Regions from separate parts of the Gottfriedia acidiceleris genome, predicted to be linked through region 2. Evidence: a T-box and tRNA genes for the amino acid it is inferred to sense, from the RefSeq annotation. Region 2 holds a T-box; the other holds one or more tRNA genes.
What was found. A T-box is a leader RNA that pairs with one kind of tRNA and senses whether it is charged. The one in region 2 lies ahead of MY490_RS05285 (valine--tRNA ligase), so its partner is inferred to be a tRNA-Val.

Region 1 (8,184 bases), 2.3 Mb from region 2:
GTTTCAGTGTTAGCTGCAAAAATGTTTTCAGTCATTAAATCACAGGACGATACAATTATTTTTAGAACAAGCGTAAAGAAAGAGGTTGTTGACCGTGCATTTGTAATTGCAATGAGCTTTATCATATTAATCACAGTTGCAACGATCATGATTTCGATTTTTGAGCCATTTCAATTAGATTTAATTTTACTAGAGGCCATTTCAGCAATTACAAATACTGGATTATCTTTAGGGATTACAACAAATATTCATAGTGTGTCAAAAATAATATTAATTTTACTAATGTTTATCGGAAGAATTGGGATTTTCACACTGATTTATTTCGTATTTAGGATCGATAATGAAAAATTAAAATATGTTGAAAAAGATTTAGCAGTTGGGTAAGGAGGAGTTTTTATATGCCAAAGCAATATTTGGTAATAGGTGCTGGACGTTTTGGAAGAGGAATTGTAAAAGAATTTGATCGGTTAGGTCATGAAGTTGTTGTTTGCGATAAAGATAAAAAGACATTGGAGCAATTAGAGGAGTACACAGAATATGCTGTAATTGGCGATTTGCGTGAAGAATCTATTCTAGAGGATTTAAGTGTTAGTCAATTTGATGCAGTATTTGTAGCGATTGGAACGGATTCTTTAGCCTCTATTTTAATTACGAGAAGATTGAAAGAGAGAAAAGTTAAAAGAATTATTTGTAAGGCGAATAATCGTGAAGTTGGTGGGATTTTAGAAAGCATTGGAGCGGATTTAGTTATTTATCCTGAAGAGGAAGCTGGACATAAAGCGGCAAGAATGGAAGCGATGAGTGGCATTATCGAATACATTGAAATAACAAAGAACGTTGCAGGTGTTGAAACGGTCATTCCTGAAAAATTGGTTGGTAAAACACTAAGAGATATGAGTTTTTCAATGAAATATGGCATAACTGTTGTCCTAATCATACGTGATGGTGAGCCGATGGTATCTCAAATTGGAGATGTAGTTTTTAAAAGTGGGGATTTAATTTTTATTGTAGGAGAAAAATCAAAAATAGAATTGTTTAAGAAAAAAGTTGGATAAATATAATTAGGGCTCAATTACAATTACTGATTTGGAACGTTTAAACGTCATAGTTGAATATACTACCCTAAATGACTAATCAAGGATTGGTGTTTTATAATGAGCCAAGTAATGGAGGTTATTGGGGCATGGGTGAATGCGATTGGAACAATCAGTTCAGCAATTAGTAGTACACCCATGAGAGGATTAAAAGGAGAAAACCGAAAAAGATGGGAGGATTTAAGTTTTCAACTAGATTTTGGTGGAAATACCTTTCAAGCGATCGGTAATATAATAGAAGCTTTTTTAGGCGAACCTAGTGTATTAGAAGATGCAGGTGAAATTATCCAAGCCTCAGGTAATGTCACTGTATTATTTAGTTTATTAGCTGCAGAGGCAGAGGAAGAAAAAGAAGAAGTAGCAAAAGATGCAGATCGAGCGATAAAGTTAAATATCACTGGGAATGCCCAACAAGCTTTTGGAGGATTAATCGCAGCCCTTGAAGAAGTTAGTTCAGATGATTTTGATGTATCAGGTTTTATGGGGAACTTTTTACAAGCGATTGGAAATACATTACAAGTATTAGCTGGTTTTGTAGAGCTAGAAATAGAGGATTTAAAAGACTATTTAGAAGAAACTGGGCAAGTGGAAGTACCTAGCGATTTATCAGATGGAGTCATATTTGATGTACTTCAAGAATATCATGGCAGTGCGCCAGTGTCTGAGTCTAGTGAACTATCAGATGGAATTATTTTTGATGAAGTACAAGAATATACTGGAAGATTGCCAGAAGAAGATACCGTTGAACTTAAAAATAAAATTGAAGTTCATAATGGAAAAATATCAGAACTATCAAGCGAATCTTCTAATGAAGAAATATTGAATGAAATAGAATATCTATTTGGTAGAATACCAGATTACGAACCAATTGAAACACATGATGAACTGATTTCACGTCAACAAGATGAATCAATTTCTAGCGAGCAAGGCGGGCCGAGTGATCTGTCAGATGGGGTTATTTTTGATGTACTCCAACAATATGCAGAAGAAACTGAAACAAATCCATTAGTGAAGGAATACGAAGAATTAGCATTACTCTTAAAATATAGTGGAAGTTGGATTCAAGCTGGTGGATCAATAATATCTGTTTACTCTGAACAAAAAGAGTTATTTAAGACAAATGCTGAACAAAAAGAGCAAGAAAAACAAGAACTAGAAGAGAACAAAAACCATAGAAGAAGAAATAAAAAGAAAAAATCGGTGGAAAATAAGGTTGAATCAAATCATGTGAAAAGCAAAACTTTGGATTATACAGAGATAAAGAAAAAGAGCTAACAAAAATAGCTATAGTATGGATGTTAGTTCTAGATACATAGATCATAGAATAAGCCATTCATTAAAGTTACATAAAATGAACATGTAGAAATAGAAAGAATACAAGATTTTTGCAGTGCTTGAATATTTACAAATGCAACAAAATATTAAATAAATACGATTTTGGAATTTTTGATTACATAATAGGCAAATAGGAAAATATTAATAATAAAGAGAGTGTACCTTCACCATTTTTGGTTAAGGAATATTATTATTTAACTATTGGAGAGATCGCCTATGAAAAGTAAACTGTTTAAAATCGTTAAAAACTATAAAGTTCAGACATTTGTATTTGGTGTAGGTGTTTTACTATTGTTCTTAACAATTGTGGTTGGTAGTATTCTATTAAGCAATATACCCAGAGACAAAGACATGAGATGGAAAGATTTAATGCATACAATAAACGAAATAGAAGCAAAGTCGAATCGATGAGCATTTTTCAAGATTGAAGACTCCATTCTAGTGGGCTTTTATTCAAAATTTTTTGTTAAATATGGTTGAAGAGTATTATACAAAACAGTATAATAGAATTAATAAGAGAGAAGGATTTCTCCCTATTATATTACGATTCCATAGCTCAGCTGGGAGAGCACTACCTTGACAGGGTAGGGGTCGCTGGTTCAAGTCCAGTTGGGATCATACGATTAAGAAGCTCAAACCTAAGTATATCAAGGGTTTGGGCTTTTTTTTGTTTTTCGGTTATATTCATTTTTTGAAATGAATTGTATTTATTGTATAAATACTGCACAGAAAATTATATGCATACTAATTTAAGAATTTTTAATCTATTCAATTAGCTGTATTTTTCAGCTTTTCTTAATTTGATTGGGAGTAGATGCCAATTGTTGTTTCACCTCTTGAATAGCTCTCGCTAACAATTTTCAGGTTGATATGATCACTAGATTTGGCGGAAACGTATGATCGATGGGGGTAGGTTTTAATTGATTCTTCATCATTTATCGTACCATAAATTCCTGGGGACATTCCCGTCAGACCTAGTCCAATCGCTGAAACCTCTAAATCACTAGCCGATGTCTAAATTCCCTTGATAGAAGTAAATAAAAAAATACTTTGTAAAAATTCCTGCAAAGGGGATTATTTCTAAAATTATATACTCAGAATCTATTGACTAAGTTCATATTTAAATAATCCATTTTATTAAAACAATGCGAATATGTTATAGGTCTTAATGACTGTTTACCCCAATCTCTAGCAACCTAATTTACTTATTTTAATAAAAACTTAAAGATTAATTCGTATAAACCTATCTTATTCTTCAAATTTCGCTATTTGTTAAAGGGGAAATTGTCTATTCCTGTAACGAAGTAATAAATAATTCCCCCAATTTACAGTGAATGTATGTACAAATACAATATGAATAAAGTTCCCGTTGTAAATCGATAGAATATTAGATTTGTATTGTTGAAAATTTTTGACGGATTTAATATCTATTAAGTTCCTTTATGGAAATGGGGATATGAAATTTGAAAGGGGAGATTTTTTAACAAAATATAAGGAAGTAGAAATGATGTTTTACATATTATTGTTTATTTAAAGAAGGTCTTAGATTTTTATTTTAGATCGTTATTTTTGCCTTACAAAATTAAAGTGAAGAAATCTTGTTCAAGATCTAAAAAAGATCGTAGTCTCAATTGACTAGTTAAATGGGTTTGTCTCTCTCGCTGTAATCTTCAACTAAATTTAGAAGTATTCCATCAATTTAATCCTCTAATTTTCTTGTTAAGACTACTCACTTATAATTTAATAGTTCGAAAGGGTGGAGAGTTTGAAAAAAAGAAAAGTATTTCCTTACAAGGTAATTTCTTCAGTTGGTCTTTCAGTTTTACTATTTTCAACAACTGTATTTGCTGAAGAGGTTAGTAATAATTCATCAAATGAAAAAACAACTCGTAATATAAGCGATTACATAAAAAAAGGATTATTATCTGAACAAAATCAAAATCGATCAGGTAACAAGAATCATATTGGAGATAAAGACTTATATGATTTAGACAAACAACAAATTAAAAAATTTAAACCAGACGAGAAAGTAAGAATAATAGTTGAGGTTGATAGTCCAGTTGATGCATCAGCCATGTCTGAAAAAATGAAAGAGAAAGAGTTTAAGATAAAACAAGATAAAGTCATTAATAATCTTAATAAAACGAAAAGGAATATTCGTGTAAAACATCGTTTCTTTACTGGATTTAACGGTTTTAGTACTGAAACAGAATACAAGAATGTGAATGAAATCAAATCAATTCAAGGTGTAAAAAATATTCATATAGCTAAAGTGTTCCAACCATCTATGGCTGCAAGTAAAGAATTAGTACAGGCTCAAAAAGTTTGGGAATCGTATGGATACCAAGGAGAAGGATTAGTAGTTGGAGTAATTGACTCAGGTATTGACTGGACACATAAGGATTTGACGCTAACTGACAAAGGAAAGCAACAAGAAAAGTGGACAAAAGAAAATATTCAAGAAAAATTTGCAGAAACGAATGTGAATGAAATTTGGTATAGCGACAAAGTTCCAACAGGATATGACTGGGCGGATGATGACACAGATGTTATTCCTGGAGAATATGGAAGCCCACATGGTACACATGTATCAGGAACAATCGGTGCAAATGGTGATGAAACAACGGACGGAGTAAAAGGGATTGCACCTGGCGTACAATTGTTAGCAGAAAAAGTATTTTCTGATTATGGTGGCGGAGCATATGAGGATGACCTCATTGCAGGAATCCAGCACGCAGTAACGATGGGCGCAGATGTAATTAATATGAGTTTAGGTAGTGATTCGGGATGGGTAGGCGAAGAAGATGACCCAGTACAAAAAGCCATTCGTCAAGCAACTGAACAGGGCACATTGGTTGTTGTTGCAGGAGGAAACGCTGCTTATAGCACAAAAAATTATCTATTAGAAAGATCTTTTCAACCATTTGCTGATAACCCAGATATTGGAACAGTAGGCTCACCAAGTGTCAGTCCTTTTGCTTTATCAGTGGCATCTTTTGAAAATTCAAAAATGCATATGGATTCTATGAAATCAACTACTGATGAAAGTTTTCCATATAAAAATCAAGCTGGTAAGAAACTTACTGATGTTTTAGAAAAAGGGAAAAATTATGACTTTGTTTACGTTGGTGAAGGAAGAGCTGCTGATTACTCAGGGAAAAATGTAGAAGGTAAAATTGTGGTAACGAAACCAATTCCTTCAACAGGTTATAGAGGGAATGTTACATTTCAACAAGAGGCAGCAAAAAGGGGGGCAATTGCACTGATCCAAGTGCCACCTTCAGATTTGCCCGACTTTCCTGATATAGACTTTTCACCGTATTTCTTAACTTCTGTTACGACTTCTAAAGCTGTAGGTGATGCTTTAATCTCTAAATTAACTAAAGGGCAAAATATAAGTATGCAACTTTCAAGTGGAGTATATGTCGATAATGAAAACAAAAATAAAATGTCATCATTCTCGTCTTATGGTGCACCTTATACTTTAGATTTTAAACCTGAAATTTCTGCTCCTGGCGGAAATATTTATTCAACTGTACCGGGAAATCAATATGATGTTTATAGTGGTACATCAATGGCAACACCTCATGTAGCAGGAGGAGCAGCACTATTATTACAGTCATTATATAATAAAGGACTAAGTCATTCAGAGGAAACTGTATTAAAGTCAAAAATTGCTTTAATGAATACTTCAACTATTATAATGGATCCTAGTACGAATAATACTTTACCTTATTCTCCACGAATCCAAGGTTCTGGTTTAATGCAAATTCAAAATGCAATTACAACCCCGGCTATTATTACACGAAAAGGGGCACCACTTGAGCAAGCTGGAGCTGTAGCGTTAAAAGAAATTACAAATGATCGAGCGATTTTTAACTTAAATGTGGAAGCATTTAAAAACCTTAATCTAAAAGATGATTTAGAGTACTCTGTGTATGTAGACGTTTTAACAGATGGAACAGAAACGAAAGAATTCGACTACGACAATGATGGGAAAAAGGATTATTCGAATGAATATTTAACGTTACAAAGTAAACGAGTAGAGGGTGCTTCTGTCTATGTGAACGGTGAAAAAATAACTGGTTCACAAGGAATTGGATTAAAGATTAAACAAGGACATGAAAAAAACTTAAATATTGAGATACGACTTCCAAGAACTTTAAAGAAAGATGAATTTATCGAAGGGTTTGTTCGTCTTATACCAACTGGTGCGAATAAAGACAAGGCAGTACCTTTATCAATGCCATATATGGGCTATTTAGGTGATTGGACGAAACCAAAAAATATTGATCCTGCTCCGTGGAATGATGGTGTATTTGTAGGATATACTGTACTTTGGAATGAAGTATCTGAGGCTCCATTAGGATATGATCGCATGACAAATAGCTTTAATTTAGGTCATATGACGATTTCACCAAACACGTTCGCACCAGGTGTTTACCCGTCGTTTCAAGTTCTACGAAATTTAAAAGAAACTGAAATGTATATTGAAGATCAAAATGGTAAAAAAGTTAAATGGTTAGGAAACTTAAGTGAATTTACACCGGATGGTTCACCATATAAATTCACAAAAAATAACATGGCTAATGGTGATTTCTACTATATGCTTGATTATTTTTCTGTACCTAATTATACATGGAACGAGACAAATGAGAAGGGTGAGTTTGTTTCTGATGGTACTTATAATTATGTAATCAAATCAACATTGGATTATAATACTGCGAAACCACAATATGTAAAACTGCCCGTAAAGGTCGATTCAAAGGCTGTAAAAGTTTCAAATATTCAAGTGAAACCAAAAAATGGAAAATATGAAGTATCATTTAATGCTGCTGACAGTGCTGGTGGTAGTGGGTACAACGGTGCCATTGTATTTGTAAATGGTGAGTATTATGAAACGAACGAAGGAGAAACATCGCTTATTGTACCAATTGAACCAAAGGGAATCGTAGTAATGGCCTATGATTATGCATACAATCAAAGCTATACTGTTTGGGGTGACCAATCCTATATTGATTACAATATGGTTCTTAGTTGGTTTTACGTTTCTGGAACAAATGTAAACGAAAATAATCCTGCTCAAATAACGGGTTATGCAAACAATCGTGTAGATTGGAAAATTTATGTTAAAGATGCAAATGGTAACATAATTGAAACAAAAGAAGTATTAAATGAGCATACTTTGCGTATGAAATGGACACCTGAATCAAATATCCCAGATGGTACGTATTATATTTCTGCAGGTGTCACCACGAAGGATGGATTTAAAGTTACAACAGATTCAGAAAAAATTACAGTAAAACGTTAATTTTTTAGTACAAGCCGGCTTTAAAAGAGCTAGGCTTGTATTTTTTGTTGCTTCACCATTTTGATCTTTACTTGGAAGGTAATCCCATGCTTCCAATTTGACTGTGGAATTTACATTCATCTCATGAGGTATGCAATCAACATCGAATTTAACAGATCATCAACCATATCCCAATAATCGGCGAATACTTTTGCAGATAGCACCTCTGTTATCGTCTGTGCCACGTATGAATAATAACGAGTCTGAAGAAGCACAAACTCTTTTACTTTTATTCTCTATTCAATTACCTACTATTTTGTTTTTCTAGTAAGTTATGAACGTAAAAAAAAATTCAAATCTATCCTAAAATTATTTATAACAATCGTAAATTGACAAGACAAGTTTTTACTATCTTATATAGCGAATTCCCCCAAGTTTAAAATAGAAATTTTTTTTTTATGTTCT
Region 2 (8,184 bases):
ACTAATTACTGCTGACATCGATTTTTCCGGTGCAGTTAAGTTAGTAGAAATTGTCAATTCTTCTGGATTACAGAAGCGCTCAATATATGAACGATTTTCTTCTAATGCAGCTGCAATCGTTTCATCCTTTGCAGAGATCATTAGTTGAACTTTTTTGCTCATAGGTGTATTTACTTCTGCACGAATATTACGAACTGAACGAATTAACTCAACTAATATTTTCATCGTTTCAGAAGCTTCTTTATTTGTTAATTCCTCTCTAACTGTCGGCCAAGCAGAAACTGTAATAGACTGCCCTTGGTGTGGTAGAGATTGCCAAATTTCTTCAGTAACGAAAGGCATAAATGGATGTAAAAGCTTCATTGTACTTTCTAATACGTGTGCAAGAACAGAACGAGTCATATTTTTTGCATCTTCATTGTCACCGTATAAAGGAATCTTTGCCATTTCAATATACCAGTCACAAACATCGTCCCAAATGAAGTTATAAAGTACACGGCCAACTTCACCAAATTCATAACGATCAATTAAAGCTGTTACACTTTCAATTGTTTCATTTAAGCGAGTTAAAATCCATTCATCAGCAACAGATTTTTCTTTCGTTAAATCGATATTTTCATATGTGAAGCCTTCCATATTCATTAACGCAAAACGAGAAGCATTCCAAATTTTGTTTACAAAGTTCCAAGTAGCTTCAACTTTCTCAATACTGAAACGTAAATCTTGGCCTGGTGAACTTCCTGTTGTTAAGAAGTAACGTAATGAATCTGCTCCATATTTCTCAATAACATCCATTGGGTCAACACCATTACCAAGTGATTTACTCATTTTACGTCCTTGCTCGTCACGTACTAAGCCATGAATTAAAACATCGTTAAATGGACGTTTACCAGTAAATTCAATTCCTTGGAAAATCATTCGTGATACCCAGAAGAAAATAATATCATAACCAGTTACTAATACATTTGTTGGGAAGTAAGCTTGGAAATCCTTACTTTCTTCATTTGGCCAACCTAAAGTTGAGAATGGCCATAATGCTGAACTGAACCATGTATCTAATACATCGTTATCTTGATTCCAATTTTCAATATCAGCTGGTGGCTCTTGATTTACATAAATCTCACCAGTTTCTTTATGGTACCAAGCCGGAATTCGATGTCCCCACCATAATTGGCGTGAAATACACCAGTCACGAATATTTTCCATCCAACGTAGATATGTTTTTTCAAAACGATCCGGTACAAATTTTACGCTATCATCAGAATTTTGTAATGCTACAGCAGCATCAGCTAGTGGTTGCATTTTAACAAACCATTGAGTTGATAAATATGGCTCAACAACCGCTCCGCTACGTTCACTATGGCCTACAGAATGCATATGTTCTTCGATTTCAACTAAAACACCCATCTCTTGTAAATCTTTAACGATTTGTTTACGGCATTCAAAGCGATCCATACCATTGTATTTTCCTGCTTTTTCATTCATCGTACCATCTTCATTCATTACAAGAATGCGAGGTAAGTCATGACGGTTTCCAACTTCAAAATCATTAGGGTCATGGGCAGGAGTAATTTTTACAACTCCAGTACCAAATTCCATATCAACATAATCGTCTGCAATAATTGGAATTTCACGATTAACGATAGGAAGTGTAACTGTTTTACCAACCATTGATTTATATCTTTCGTCTTCTGGGTGAACCGCAATTGCAGTATCACCAAGCATTGTTTCAGGACGAGTAGTTGCAATTTGAATTTTTCCTGTTCCGTCTGTTAATGGATATTGCATATGGTAGAAGGCACCTTGAACATCCTTATAAATAACTTCGATATCTGATAAAGCTGTTTTCGTTGCCGGATCCCAGTTGATGATATATTCACCACGATAGATTAACCCTTTTTTGTAGAGCTTTACGAATACTTCTTTTACTGCATCAGATAGACCCTCATCTAAAGTGAATCGTTCACGAGTGTAATCTAAACCTAAACCGATTTTTTCCCATTGGGAACGGATGTGAGAAGCATATTCTTCTTTCCACTCCCAAGCTTTTTCTAGGAATTTTTCTCGTCCTAAATCATATCTTGATAAGCCTTCTTCTCTTAATTTCGCTTCAACTTTTGCTTGTGTAGCAATACCAGCATGGTCCATACCAGGTAAATAAAGTACATCATAACCTTGCATTCGTTTAGTACGAGTTAAGATATCTTGTAATGTTGTATCCCAAGCATGACCTAAGTGTAATTTTCCAGTTACGTTTGGTGGAGGAATTACAATTGTATATTTCGGCTTTTCTGATTCCACTTGTGCTTCAAAGAATTTCCCATCTAACCAAAATTGGTAACGATCTTTTTCAACTAAATTCGGATCATATTTTGTTGGTAATGATTTTTTTGTAGTTTCCATTCGGATTCATCTCCTCAAATAATTATTGAAAAATAAAAAAACTCCACTCATCCTTGAAAAGGACGAATGGAGTTGAATTCGCGGTACCACCTTTTTTTGTCAGAAAAAACTTGTGTTTTATCCTGACACACTTAAAAAAGATAACGGATCATCCGGTAACTTCTAATCACCAAAAGCTTTGCTTTCAAAGTCACTGCTCAAGGGCGACATTCCAACTCTATTTTCTAGAAACCTCCCACCAAATGGTTTCCTCTCTGAAGAACTAGTTCGTTGTACTCTTCCCTATCATTGCATTTCATTATGAATATATGTAATAGTCTACAAAATTTACTTAAGCTTAGTCAACATTATTTCTAATTTCTTTCTAGATTATTCAATATGTGTCAATATAGTACCACATTTTTTAATACATAAAAAAAATACGACAAATAATTGTAATGATTATTTAACATTCTGGTATACTAGTACTTATTTAATTATGCGATAATTATATAATATGTAGATATAATTTTTTAGGGGGATATTCATGGGTTTATTTAAAAATACATTAGCTCGTGTTCTCGGAATCGGTGGAACGAGAATCGATACAAAGCTTGAAAAAAAAGAATATCAAGCTGGAGAACGAGTAAAAGGTGAATTATATATAAAAGGTGGTCGAGTTAAACAAGAACTAGATTCCGTCTTTTTACATGTAATGACTGAATATCAAGTTGAATCAAATGATAAGATTATTAATAAGAATGGTACTTTACAAAAATTTATCGTATCAGTTGATCGTATTATAAATGCAAATGAAGAAGTTATTATTCCTTTCTTTTTCACTTTATCTGAAAATACACCAGTATCACTTCACAAATCCCATATTTGGATTAAAACTCATTTAGAAATAGAAAAAGCTGTTGACCAATATGATGCTGATGGAGTTCAGGTAGTTCCTTCAGTCGGCTTAAAAACGGTAATTCAGGCACTTCAAGAAGAAGGATTTGTCTTAAGAGATAGTGAAAATAAAAAGAAATATGGGAAAATTATTCAAGAATTTGAATTTTACCCAATGAATGGCGAATTCCGTGGAAAATTAGAGGAGGTTGAAGTTAACTATTTAAGCTTTGACAAAACAGTCGACTTAATCCTTCAACTAAATCAAAAACAAAAAGAAACAAATAGTAAGTTTTCTAAGTTATTTGGAACTGATGAAAATAATGTTCGAATCTCTTTTTCAAAGGATCATATTACGGACAAGGATTTTGTACGTAAAAGTGTAGTAAATGCTATTAAACGTCATGTAAAATAATAAACATAAAAAACATCTATCCATGTTGCTATCATTAATGCGGTGATACATTTTTTGGATAGATGTTTTTATTTTCTCTCTTAATGATGCAGTCAGAAACGCGTTAACTATCTATCGATTTCTCTGCTTCAATATCCTCTTGTATTTTAGAAACAAAATATTCAATATTAATCATATGCCAGTATGCATTTAATAAATCTCTTACATTGTCTTTTTCATTATTAACCCCGGATCGCTTTAAATATTTAGAAATTTTGGAAGAAAACTGTGTTGGATATGCCATATAGCTTAAAAATAACATTCTTTCCTCTTCTCTTAATGAAAAATTCTTTTCATACATTTTAAGCCAATTATTACGATCGGGTTGCTGAATAGGATATGTTTTAAAAGAATTCTTATAATAGTTCGTTAAATCTTGAATTGGTGTAGTTTCTTGTGCATTTTCTAGATTGATAAAGACACCTTCACCTCTTTTATTTACAAGAAAGTGAGAAATTGATAAATTTCCATGGTTCATGACAACTCTAGTATTTTCAGTTTCTTTCATTTTTTTAAACCATTCATCTAACTGTCCCTTAGCAAATTGATGTGCACTTAATATTTTATGGAAATACGTACAATAGCTTAATTCATAAGGTGACATATACCAATTTCCTTCTGCAACTTCAATGAAATTTTCCAATACTTCTTTATCTTTACTCCACCTTTTTGTTAACGTATCATAATGGGTTTGTAATTGATCTTTATCTACCTTTTTCTCTTTTTGTGTACTGTTGTGCATCTTACCTAGTGAAGTAAACATTCGTTGAAAATGTAAATTCTCATCTGCCTTTTCATCAACACTTTCAATCCACGGCATTAAATAGTAATGCTTCGTATTAAATTCAACAATATAATCTCCACTCTGGGTATGATATATTGGTACAACATTTCGAAAGCCTTTATCTTGTAAAGAACGCACATTTTCAATCAAATTATTTCTATATACACGATTCACATTCGCCTCTTTTAGTGCGAATACACCTTGATTTGTATAAATCTTAACTACCTTACCAACAGTTTCAAAATAATTTGGTACAATATGATACTGTGCTAAAATGACGCTTATTTCATCTTTAGGTTTTCTATACAAGATGCGTCACTCTCACTTTCTAAATGCGTAAAAGCCTTGTATTAGTAGACAAGTGTCTTAAATAATACAAAGCTCTCACCATATTGTTATTGTTTTATAGCAGTTACAGGAATATAAATGATCTGGCCTTCCGATAAAAATTCATCAGTCAAGTTATTAACTCGATTCAACTGCTGAGTTTGTAAGTTATATTTCTTAGCTACAGATTCAATTGTATCTCCATTTTGAGCTAAATATAATTTTAATTTAGTATAAGAATCTTCTCTTCCTTCGCCAGTAAACAAACTTGATAGTAGATTGTCACTTTTAACACTTCTTGCTTCGCTTACTTCTTCTTTTACTTCCTTTTTACTAACTGGATCAGCTTTTATTTCTACTTTTGGTAATTCAGGTGGTGGTGCTTCTTGCTGCTCCACTTGAGCTTGATAATAATCCGCATAATATGGTGGTGTTTGACGAACATCATTTGGATTGGCGAAATTATTTTCTTGATTTACTTGCGGGAATGGATTTTGATAGAATTGTTGTTCCTGATTTTGATTATAAGCAAATGGTGCTTGCTGATATTGTTGGTTAACATATGGTTGATAGTTTTGCTCTAAAGTTCGATTATATAGTTCTTCATATTTTTCTATTTCTTTTTGAGCATTATTTTCATTATTAACATTTTGCAAAGTGCTAAAATCATTATCTAAGAAGCTAGGTCTACTATTTAATGAATTGTTTAAATAACTGTGTACATTAAAATCATTATTCAAGAAACTAGGTCGCTCATTATACGTATTATTTACATTGTTAGATTCCTGTTCATCATTTTCACTTTGACTAGCTTCTGCATTATTATTATTCATTAAGAAGCTCGGGGTTGTATCCACTGCTTGTGGTTCCATTGCTTGTGGCTCTATTGCTTCAGCTGATATATTAAAGCCTCTAAATACTTCTTCATATTCTTCTTCCTCTTGAGACTCTAATTGTTCTTCTAACTGTTCTGTCTGCTCTGACTGGGCCATAATTTCAACATTAAATTGTTCTCCTACTTGTTGTTCCTCTTCATAACTTTGTTCATCGCTTTCTTCTAACTCATAATAATGTTCCACTTCATTTTCAACTGCTTCAACTCGATCTTCAACTACTTCTTCAGGCTGAAATACCTCTAAGTAAGTAGGTTGCCCAGGATATGTGTCTTGTTCTTCTTGCTCATCATTCTCTTCAAGGGATTGAATCCAATCACTTCCGTAAAGATTATCTTGTTCACTTGTTTCCTGTTCTGAAGTTGGTTGATGAAAGAATTGGAATTGTTCCTCTTGCTCTCTTTCTTCTTGATACTTATATCCTTCATTTCCTTCATTACTTGAGCGATATTCATTTTCGTATGCATAGCTATTATACTGCTCATACCCTCTTTGTTCTTGATAAGTTTCTACTGCTCTATTATGGTCATGTAAACCAGAAATACATAAATCAGCAGCAATTTGAATACTACCTTTTTCAGCTATTTGATAATCAAATGTCTCTACAGAAACACATAGATTTTCAAGATCAGTAATCCTAGTTAATGGTATTGAAATATCTACAGGGAACTGATGATTCATTTCACAACTTCCATCTTCAAGAACGACTACATTTTCGATCATTCTTGAAGGTGCTAATTCCCTTAATGAGTAATATTCACCTTGATTCGTCAAATCAGGTGTGTAATTACCTCCTAGGGTTAAGACACCCTTCACTTGAACATATTCTTCAAATTGCTGTATAGTAATGTCTGGATTTAACGAGAGTGACCTTACCTCTTTAACTTCCTGTCCTTTTTGGAACCAGACAGTTTCTTTCAATGAAAAGCGAATATTTGTTTGATTTTCTGAAGACACGTTAATGTCCTCCTCTCATCGTCCAATTTGGTCTATGACATTACATTTTTATGAAAGAAACGAAAAATTTATGAAGAAAAGATTGTTATTTTATATTAAGAAAGGTTTAATAATTGCTGGAATAAAGAAAAACATGATAAGGGAATAGGAAAAAAAAAATTAAAAGCGGCATTTATGAAGCACTGGACGAATAGTATCAGAAAAAGCTGAAGAAAAAAATGGGCAACTATGTCCTTGAAATTTTTTATAATTAGGAGATGGGGAACTAAAGGGTGTTTTTCATTCGCTCGATCAGATTTATAGATTTTTCTTCGGTTTTTAGGTCAATATCCCTTAACTGGTATGGGTAAAATTTACAAGTTAATTTCATCTATTTTTACATAGACTAGCATCTTATTTGCAGGTTCCCCTCTCTATCTATTTGTAGCTTGAACTTCTCTATTTTTCTCTACAGTCGTTCTACTGAAGCTTTACCAACTCTATTTTCTATAACAAAAAATGGTGCCCTAAAAATAGGACACCACTTTAATTTAAACTAATTGCGAAAATGCGTATTCAGCAGCTGCAATCGTTTTTTGAATATCTTCGTCTGTATGTGAAGTTGATAGGAATAGACCTTCAAATTGTGATGGTGGTAAGAAGACACCTTGTTCAGCCATTAGTTGATAGTATTTAGCAAACATTTCTAAATTAGAAGTTTTTGCTGTTTCGTAATTTTCAACTTTTTCGTTTGTGAAAAAGAATCCAACCATTGAACCTGCACGATTAATACAATGTGGAATATTGTATTTTTCAGCAGCAGCTTTATAACCAGCTTCTAGTAAATCAGCTTTTCGGTTAAATTCTACATAATCTTCTTTAGATAGCTGACTTAATGTTTCGTAACCAGCCGTCATCGCTAAAGGATTTCCTGAAAGAGTTCCAGCTTGATAAATTGGACCACTTGGAGCAATTTGATTCATGATTTCAGCTTTACCACCATATGCACCTACTGGTAAACCTCCACCGATCACTTTTCCTAAGCAAGTGATATCGGGTGTTACACCAAAATGACCTTGTGCACAATTATATCCTACACGGAAGCCCGTCATAACTTCATCAAAAATCAATAATGTACCATATTGAGTCGTAATTTCTCTTAAGCCTTCTAAGAAACCTTCAACTGGTGGAACAACACCCATATTACCTGCAACTGGCTCAACAATTACCGCTGCTAGGTCATCTCCAAATTGTTCAAAAGCATATTTTATACTTTCTAAATCATTATAAGGAACAGTGATTGTATTAGATGCAACACCTTCAGGTACACCAGGACTATCTGGTAATCCAAGTGTAGCTACACCAGAACCTGCTTTAATTAATAAGGAATCACCATGTCCGTGGTAGCATCCTTCAAATTTCAAGATTTTGTTTCGACCAGTATATCCGCGAGCAAGACGTAAAGCACTCATTGTCGCTTCTGTTCCTGAGTTAACCATTCGAACAACTTC

Region 1: it encodes a tRNA-Val, which carries the amino acid that the T-box ahead of MY490_RS05285 (valine--tRNA ligase) is inferred to sense. The anticodon was not compared.

Annotation. Positions count from the first base shown of each region.
Region 1 is NZ_CP096034.1:3,516,499-3,524,682, reverse strand. It holds gene MY490_RS16665 (TrkH family potassium uptake protein) at 1-384, shown strand, start outside; gene MY490_RS16660 (potassium channel family protein) at 399-1,055, shown strand; gene MY490_RS16655 (DUF6944 family repetitive protein) at 1,155-2,369, shown strand; gene MY490_RS16650 (hypothetical protein) at 2,646-2,840, shown strand; tRNA gene MY490_RS16645 (tRNA-Val) at 2,975-3,047, shown strand; gene MY490_RS16640 (S8 family serine peptidase) at 4,195-7,740, shown strand.
Region 2 is NZ_CP096034.1:1,117,378-1,125,561, reverse strand. It holds gene MY490_RS05285 (valine--tRNA ligase) at 1-2,403, opposite strand, end outside; T-box leader at 2,459-2,701, opposite strand; gene MY490_RS05280 (sporulation protein) at 2,930-3,694, shown strand; gene ysxE (spore coat protein YsxE) at 3,798-4,826, opposite strand; gene MY490_RS05270 (LysM peptidoglycan-binding domain-containing protein) at 4,913-6,694, opposite strand; gene hemL (glutamate-1-semialdehyde 2,1-aminomutase) at 7,225-8,184, opposite strand, start outside.